DNA from 2 places in the Bradyrhizobium sp. 930_D9_N1_4 genome. Region 1 is predicted to be linked to the other one. Evidence: riboswitches for the same ligand, from Rfam matches in the RefSeq annotation. Region 1 holds a riboswitch; the other holds the start of a gene.
The links. Region 1 has a riboswitch for S-adenosylmethionine ahead of AB7532_RS03315 (O-succinylhomoserine sulfhydrylase). Riboswitches for the same ligand answer to the same signal wherever they lie in the genome.

Region 1 (4,208 bases):
CGGAGACCATGATCTCGGTGCCTCCCTACCTCGATAATATGAAGGTGGTGGCGCAGGAGCACGATATTCCGCTGTTCGACCGTTTCGCGATGATGCGTCAATGGAGCGACCAGGGTCAGTTCGACCTGTTCAACCCGGCGCACGGACCGGAGTTGGCGAAACGAGTCCATGATTGTCTTGGCCGGGCATTGGCGCAGTTCGTGATCGACGCGGCCCATTTGGGGCCTGCCCAGCAGCAAAATTGAGGTCTAGCGTTAATGAGTTCTCTCCGCCCTTTTTGCCTGACGGCATGGCTGGCCGCGCCCGCAGTGGCGGCGCTGCTGTTGCTGTCGCCGCTGGCGCAGGCGCCTGCCCGGGCGCAGGCCGCTAATCCCGCTTCCACCTCGCCGTCGCAGACCACGGTCGCCGCGACGTCGCCCACCGAGCAGCGCGGCATCACCTCGCGCGCCATCGACAAGGTGAAGCAGGTCGCCAAATCAGCCGGCGACATCTTCAGCCGCGTGCCGTGCCTCGCGCCGAAGGGTGCCTCGAAGACGATGGGCTCGCTGCCGCATGTCGCGGGCAAGCTCGTCGCCGGCAAGCCGGTCGTGATCGTCGCGTTCGGCTCGTCGTCGACCGCCGGCTACGGCGCGACCTCGCCCGATTTCAACTATCCGAACCGTCTCGCCGCGCAGCTGCGCCGGCAATATCCGACCGCCGACATCACCGTCATCAATGCCGGCGTCGGCGGCGAGGATGCGCCCGAGATGATGAAGCGCCTCCAGACCCAGGTGATCGACGTGCATCCGGATCTGGTGATCTGGCAGGTCGGCACCAACGCCGTGCTGCGCAATCTCGATCCCGGCGACACCGCCAAGCTTGTCGAGGACGGCATTTCGCGCATCCAGGCTGCCGACGAAGCCGACATCGTGCTGGTCGATCCGCAATATTCCCCGGCGGTCAACCAGCGCGCCGAGAGCGCCGGCAAGATGGTGAAGCTGCTCGGCAAGGTCGCCGAGCTCCGCCGCGTCGGCATCTTCCCGCGCTTCGAGGTGATGCGCGACTGGCACGAGAACCAATCGATCCCGGTCGAGAGTTTTGTGATTGCCGACGGCCTGCACATGAACGATTGGGGCTACGCCTGCTTCGCCCAGCTCCTCGGCGACGACATCATCCGCTCCGTCGGCCAGATCAAGATCGGCGTCAATGTGCCCGCGGACGTGCGGGCGTACCGGCCGATGTAGCTCGGTGCCGTAGGGTGGGTTAGGCGAAGCCGTAACCCACCTCTTTGCTGTCCGCGCTGACGAGAGAAGTTGGTGGATTACGCCGTGCGAACTGCGCTTCGCGCAGTCGCAGGGCTAATCCACCCTACGACTCAACCTCAAGCCTTCTCCAGCGCCGCCGTCAGATCCTCGATCAGATCGTCCGCATGCTCGAGCCCAGCCGAGAAGCGGATGAAGCCCTCGCTGATGCCGAGCGCGGCGCGGTCTTCCGGCTTCAGGCGCTGATGCGTCGTGGTCGCGGGATGCGTGACGAGGCTCTTGGCGTCGCCGAGATTGTTCGAGATCTTTGCAAGCTTTAGCTCGTTGAGCACGCGGAACGCGGCCGCCTTGCCGCCCTTGACCTCGAAGCCGACCAGCGTCGAGCCGCCACGCATCTGCTTCTTCACAAGATCTGCCTGCGGATGATCGGCGCGGCCGGGGAAAACCAGCCGCGAAATCTTCGGATGACTTGCCAACACGTCCGCGATGCGCGCCGCCGTCTCGGTCTGCGCGCGCACGCGCACGCCCAGCGTTTCCAGGCCCTTGAGCAGAACCCAGGCGTTGAACGGCGAGATCGACGGGCCGGTCTGGCGCATGAAATTGTGGATGTGCTCGGCAATGAACGCTTCCGAGGACAGGATGATGCCGCCGAGACAGCGGCCCTGGCCGTCGATGTGCTTGGTCGCGGAATAGACCACGACGTCGGCGCCGAGCGCGAGCGGGCTCTGCCAGATCGGCGTCGCGAACACGTTGTCGACCACGAGCCGCGCGCCGCCCTTGTGCGCGATCTCGGCAATGCCGGGAATGTCGAGCACGTCGAGCGTCGGATTGGTCGGGCTCTCCAGGAAGAACGTCTTGGTGTTCGGCTTCACCGCACGCTGCCATTCATCGAGATTGGCGCCGTCGACCAGCGTGGTCTCGATGCCGTAGCGCGGCAGCAGGTCCTGAATGACGTAGAGACACGAGCCGAACAGGGCGCGGGAGGCGACGACGTGATCGCCCGCTTTCAGCGGCGCCAGGATCGCGGTCGTCACCGCGGCCATGCCGGTCGCGGCGGAGCGGGCAGCCTCGGCGCCTTCGAGCTCGATCATGCGGCGCTCGAACATTGAAATGGTCGGGTTCGAGTAGCGCGAATAGATGAAGCCGGGGTCCTCGCCCTTGAACCGCGCCTCGCACTCCTCGGCGCTGTTGTAGACGTAGCCCTGGGTCAAAAACAGCGCCTCCGACGTCTCGCCATATTGCGAACGCAGGGTGCCGGAATGGACCAGGCGGGTTTCGGGACGATATTGCGTGGTGGACGCCGGGGACTTCGACATAGGACCTCCTCTGCGTGACCATTGGAAAATGGTCACAAAAAAACCGGCCTGGATAAAACCACGGGCCGGGATCACAGAGGTCCCCGGCCTGTTTAGCGACTTATTTAACGTGGCTGCAAGCCGGCCGGCTCAAATCACCACGGGATAAGTCATCCTCATATTCCGCAATGCCCTTTCCGTCAAGGCGTCCATCGGATAGCCGTAAAAAGCTGTATTTTCCGCATGTCCGGATGTATTTGCCCCCCTGACGAGGACCCCCCGTTTGACGTTCACGGTCGCCGCCGACGCCAATGGTATCCTGCCCGACCGCATGATCGCGGCGATGGCGGAGGCAGGCCTCATCCTGCCCACATACGACTTCGTCGAAAGCCAGATCCAGCCGGCAAGCCTCGATCTCCGCCTCGGCGACATCGCCTATCGCGTCCGCGCCAGCTTCCTGCCGGGCCCCGGCGCAACGGTTGCCGAGCGCATCGACGAATTGAAGCTGCACGAGTTCAGCCTCGCCGACGGCGCGGTGCTGGAGACCAACTGCGTCTACATCGTGCCGTTGCTCGAGAGCCTGGCGTTACCGCCGGAAATCATCGCGGCCGCGAACCCGAAAAGCTCGACCGGCCGGCTCGACGTCTTCACCCGCGTGATCGCCGACGGCACCCGCCGCTTCGACATGATCGGCGCCGGCTATCACGGCCCGCTCTATGCCGAGATCAGTCCGAAGACGTTTCCCGTGCTGGTCAGCGAGGGCTCGCGCCTGAGCCAGGTGCGCTTCCGCACCGGCGACGCCATCCTCAACATCGACGACCTTGAAGCCCTGCACGCGGCGGAGCGTCTCGTCGATGTCGACGATGCCGATCTCACCGGCGGTGTCGCCGTATCGGTCGATCTCTCCGGCGAGAAGAGCGGAGGCTTCGTCGGCTATCGCGCCAAGCGCCACACCGGCGTCGTCGACGTCGATCGCCGCTCCGGTTATGCGGTGGAAGATTTCTGGGAGCCGATCGCGGCCCGCCCCGACGGCAGGCTCATCCTCGATCCCGGCGAGTTCTATATCCTCGCGTCGAAAGAGGCGGTGCAGGTGCCGCCGGACTACGCTGCGGAGATGGTGCCGTTCGATCCGCTGGTCGGTGAATTCCGCGTGCACTATGCCGGCTTCTTCGATCCCGGCTTCGGCTATGCGGGCGCCGGCGGTCTGGGATCGCGCGCCGTGCTGGAGGTGCGCTCGCGCGAAGTGCCGTTCATTCTCGAGCACGGCCAGATCGTCGGCCGCCTCGTCTACGAGAAGATGCTGGCGCGTCCCGACGCGATGTACGGCCAGCGCATCGGTTCGAACTACCAGGCGCAGGGCCTGAAGCTGAGCAAGCATTTTAGGGTGTAGCCTGCATCCCAGTCCTCCGCTGTCATTCCCCGCGAAGGCGGGGAATCCAGTACGCCGCGGCCCATCGATTCCATCACAACCGTCTCTGGAATACTGGATCGCCCGCCTTCGCGGGCGATGACACCGATCTTGTGGTGTGTTGCGTCACCCCATCCCCGATGACACACTCCCGCAAAACAACAAGCCGGGAGTGAACATGACCGCTGCATCAGACCCCACGCAGGAAGCCGAGTGGAAGCGCTGGCGCGCGGTTGCCGACCTCTATCACGCCTACTTCACCGG
Region 2 (4,208 bases), 260 kb from region 1:
AATTGGGGAACGAGACGATGGCGCGGCGGCCGATGCGCAGCAGATTTTCCAGCACCACCCTCGGCTGCCGCGTCGCCTGCAGCGTCTGCGACAGGATCACGTAATCGAAGGCGTCATCAGGATAATTCACGAGATCGGTGTCGGCGTCGCCCTGTACCACGGCAAGACCTTTGGCGACGCAGCGGTTGACGCCCTCGCGCGACAGCTCGATGCCGCGGCCGTCGATGCCGCGCGTTTCCAGCAACTGAAGCAGGTCGCCGTCGCCGCAGCCGACGTCGAGCACCTTCGAGCCGGGCTTGACCATCTCGGCGACCAGCAGATGGTCGGCGCGGAAATGATTGGACTGCTCCGCAGTGAGGCCACCCAGCGGCAGCACTTCCTGTACAGACATCGCTAACCGTCCTTGGCCGTAAGCCCGCGCGCCTTGCCGGCCGATTGCAGGAAGGCGCGGGAGATGTCGAGGAATTCAGGCACGTCGAGCAGAAAGGCGTCGTGGCCGCGATCGGTCTCGATTTCGGCGAACGACACCCGCGCGCTCGACGCGTTCAGCGCGTGCACCAGCGCGCGCGATTCCGAGGTCGGGAACAGCCAGTCGCTGGTGAAGGAGACCACGCAGAAGCGGGTCTGGATGTCCGCGTACGCCTTCGCCAGCACGCCGCCATGGTCGCCGGCGATGTCAAAGTAATCCATCGCGCGGGTCAGATAGAGGTAGCTGTTGGCATCGAACCGCTCGACGAAGGACGAGCCCTGGTAGCGCAGATAGGACTCGACCTGGAAGTCGGCGTCGAACGAGAAGGTCGGCAACTCGCGGTCCTGCATGCGCCGCCCGAACTTGCGATGCAATGCCGCGTCCGAAAGATACGTGATGTGCGCGGCCATGCGCGCGACCGCGAGGCCGCGATGCGGATGGATGCCGTGATCGGCATAGCCGCCATTGTGCCAGTCGGGATCGGCCATCACGGCCTGGCGGCCAAGCTCGTGGAAGGCGATGTTCTGCGCCGAGTGCCGTGTCGAACAGGCGATCGCCAGCGCCGAGTAGACGCGCTTGGGATAGGCCGCGGTCCACTGCAGCACCTGCATGCCGCCCATCGAACCGCCGACCACCGCAAACAACGTGTCGATACCGAGCCGGTCGATCAGCATCGCCTGCGCGCGCACCATGTCGGGAATCGTGATGACGGGGAAATCGAGGCCCCACACCTTGCCGGTCGCGGGATTGATCGAGGCCGGCCCGGTCGAGCCCATGCAGCCGCCGATGACGTTGGAGCAGATGATGAAGTAGCGGCCGGGATCAAGCGGCCGCCCCGCGCCGACCAGCGTCTCCCACCAGCCATTCTTTCCCGTGACGGGATGCACGTTGGCGACATGCTGATCGCCGGTCAGCGCATGGCAGATCAGCACCGCATTGGAGCGATCGGCGTTGAGCTCCCCATAGGTCTGATAGGCGATCTGGAACGGGGAGAGGTCGACGCCGCAATCGAGCCGCAATGGCTGCTCTGCGCCGAACTGCGCGACCTGCGAACTCGGATGATCCACCTCGTGCGACCGGTCGTCAGCGCTGATCGCGGGACTCGGCACAGACTTGACGCCAACCATCTCTGACATCGACCTCGTTTGCGATCAGACGTGAGACCGCGGTGAGATCAGGCCATGAAAAACCCGGCCTGAACGATAGGTTCGGCCGGGATCGAAAGGGTCCCCGGCCTGTTTAGCGAGTTTTTTAACGTGGCTGCAAGCCGGCCGGCTCAAATGACCACGGAACGGGCAAAACCTACTGTCTTGGGCGGTTTTCGTCAAGATGCGATCCGGATTAGCCAAATTCGTCTCGGTCATCCCGGTCGAAAAAGCCGTGATTTCTCTTTGCTTTCGCTGCCCCGACTGCCTAATCAGGACGTCGACCGCAGCGGGTCTGACTTTGCCACTTTCATTGGCCGGCCCGCATTGGAACACCTCGCAACAGCACGTCGTAAAACAGTATCCGGCAGATATGTCCCAACGCCCGCCCGCGCCACCATCGCTCCAGGAATTGCGCAAGGAGATCGACGCGATCGACGAGGGCATGCATCGCCTGCTGATGCAGCGCGGCGACATCATCGACCGCCTGATCCAGGTGAAGCAGACCCAGGAGGTCGGCTCCGCGTTCCGCCCCGCGCGCGAGGCCTCCATGATGCGCGATATCGTGCAGCGCCATCGGGGCATCCTGCCGCTCGACACGGTCGAGAGCATCTGGCGCGTCATCATCTCGACGTTCACTTACGTCCAGGCGCCGTTCTCCGTGCATGCCGATATCTCGGTGAGCGAGCCGGCGATGCGCGATTCCGTGCGTTTCCATTTCGGCTTCACGGTACCTTACGTCGCGCATTTCAGTGCGCAGGCCGCGGTCGAGGCGGTGGCGAAATCCAAGGGCGATCTGGCGCTGGTCTCGGCGACCTCGAGCCGCACGCCGTGGTGGCTGGAGCTGGAAGCCGACGGTGCGCCGAAGATCATCGCGCGCCTGCCCTTCGTCGAGCGCGCCGATCATCCGGCGGCGCTGCCCGTGTTTGCGATCTCGCGCGTCGCCGACAGCGCCGTGGTGACGGAGGTCGAGACCTTCAGCGTGCGCGTATCAGGGTGGAACGCCGAGGTCGCGCGGGCCCTGTCGCCGCTCGCCGAGATCGTGGCGGTGCCCGATACCGCCTTCGACGGCGCGGCGCTGCTGATCTCGGTCACGGGCGCGACCAGCATCGACAAAATCAAGGCTGCCCTGATCGAAGCGGGGGCCTCGGTGCGCTCCACGGCCCTCGTCGGCAGCCACGCAACGCGCTATACGGTGGCCCCGACCGGGCCGAAATCGTAAATCGCGTACCGCTTGAGCCATTCCGGAGTTGAAGATGTCCCGCCCCGTGCCGAATCCCGGCATTCTCGATATTGCGCCCTACACCCCCGGCAAGAGCCCGGTCGCTGAGCCCGGTCGCAAGGTATTCAAGCTCTCGGCGAACGAGACGCCGTTCGGACCGTCGCCCAAGGCGCTCGAGGCCTTCAAGAACGTGGCGTCGCATCTGGAAGACTATCCGGAAGGAACCTCGCGCGTGCTGCGCGAAGCCATCGGCCGCTCGTTCGGACTCGACCCCAACCGCATCATCTGCGGCGCCGGCTCGGACGAGATCCTCAATCTGCTCGCCCACACCTATCTCAGCCAGGGTGACGAGGCGATCTCGACCACGCACGGTTTCCTGGTCTACCCGATCGCGACCATGGCGGTCGGCGCCAGGAACGTGGTCGCGCAGGAGAAGAATCTCACCTGCGACGTCGACGCCATCCTCAAGGCGGTGACGCCGAAGACGAAGCTGGTCTGGCTCGCCAACCCCAACAATCCGACCGGCACCTATGTGCCGTTCGACGAGGTCAAGCGCCTGCGTGCCGGCCTGCCGTCGCACGTGCTGCTGGTGCTGGACGCGGCCTATTGCGACTACGTTTCCCGTAACGACTATGAAATGGGGATCGAGCTCGTCGCCACCACCGAGAACACGGTGGTGACGCACACCTTCTCCAAGATCCACGGCCTCGCCGCGCTGCGCATCGGCTGGATGTTCGGCCCCGAGCACGTCATCGACGCCGTCAACCGCATCCGCGGCCCCTTCAACGTGTCGACGCCGGCGATGTACGCCGCGGTCGCCGCGATCGAGGACACCGCGCATCAGGCGATGTCGAAGCAGTTCACCGAGACCTGGCGCAACTGGCTGGCCGAGGAGATCGGCAAGCTCGGGCTGAAAGTGACGCCGGGCGTCGCCAATTTCGTGCTGATCCACTTCCCGGAAACGGGCAAGACCTCGGACGCGGCCGACGCCTTCCTCACCAAGCGCGGCCTCGTGCTGCGCGGCTTGAAGAACTACGGCCTGCATCATGCACTGCGCATGACCATCGGCACCGAGGAGGCCAACCGCCTCGTCGTCGACGGCCTGCGTGACTTCATGGCGGGCAAATGAGCGCGCAGCCGCACTTCCAGCGCGTCGCGCTGATCGGCTTCGGCTTGATCGGCGGCTCGATTGCGCGTGCTGCAAAGCTCCAGGGCCTGGCCTCAAAGATCGTCACCACCGCGCGCTCCGAGAAGACCCGCGCGCGGGTGATGGAGCTCGGCATCGTCGACCAGGTCGTGGCGACCAATGCGGAAGCGGTGAAGGACGCCGATCTGGTCATCCTCTGCATTCCCGTCGGTGCTTGCGGGCCGG

Region 2: linked by a shared signal. The riboswitch ahead of metX (homoserine O-acetyltransferase MetX) and the one ahead of AB7532_RS03315 (O-succinylhomoserine sulfhydrylase) in region 1 are both predicted to bind S-adenosylmethionine.

Annotation. Positions count from the first base shown of each region.
Region 1 is NZ_CP197236.1:711,903-716,110, forward strand. Features, by position in the region: gene AB7532_RS03305 (SGNH/GDSL hydrolase family protein) at 1-245, shown strand, start outside; gene AB7532_RS03310 (SGNH/GDSL hydrolase family protein) at 258-1,223, shown strand; gene AB7532_RS03315 (O-succinylhomoserine sulfhydrylase) at 1,361-2,557, opposite strand; SAM riboswitch at 2,629-2,708, opposite strand; gene AB7532_RS03320 (2'-deoxycytidine 5'-triphosphate deaminase) at 2,820-3,926, shown strand; gene AB7532_RS03325 (hypothetical protein) at 4,123-4,208, shown strand, end outside.
Region 2 is NZ_CP197236.1:971,918-976,125, reverse strand. Features, by position in the region: gene metW (methionine biosynthesis protein MetW) at 1-391, opposite strand, end outside; gene metX (homoserine O-acetyltransferase MetX) at 394-1,596, opposite strand; SAM riboswitch at 1,688-1,767, opposite strand; gene AB7532_RS04555 (chorismate mutase) at 1,988-2,836, shown strand; gene AB7532_RS04550 (pyridoxal phosphate-dependent aminotransferase) at 2,871-3,965, shown strand; gene AB7532_RS04545 (prephenate/arogenate dehydrogenase family protein) at 3,962-4,208, shown strand, end outside.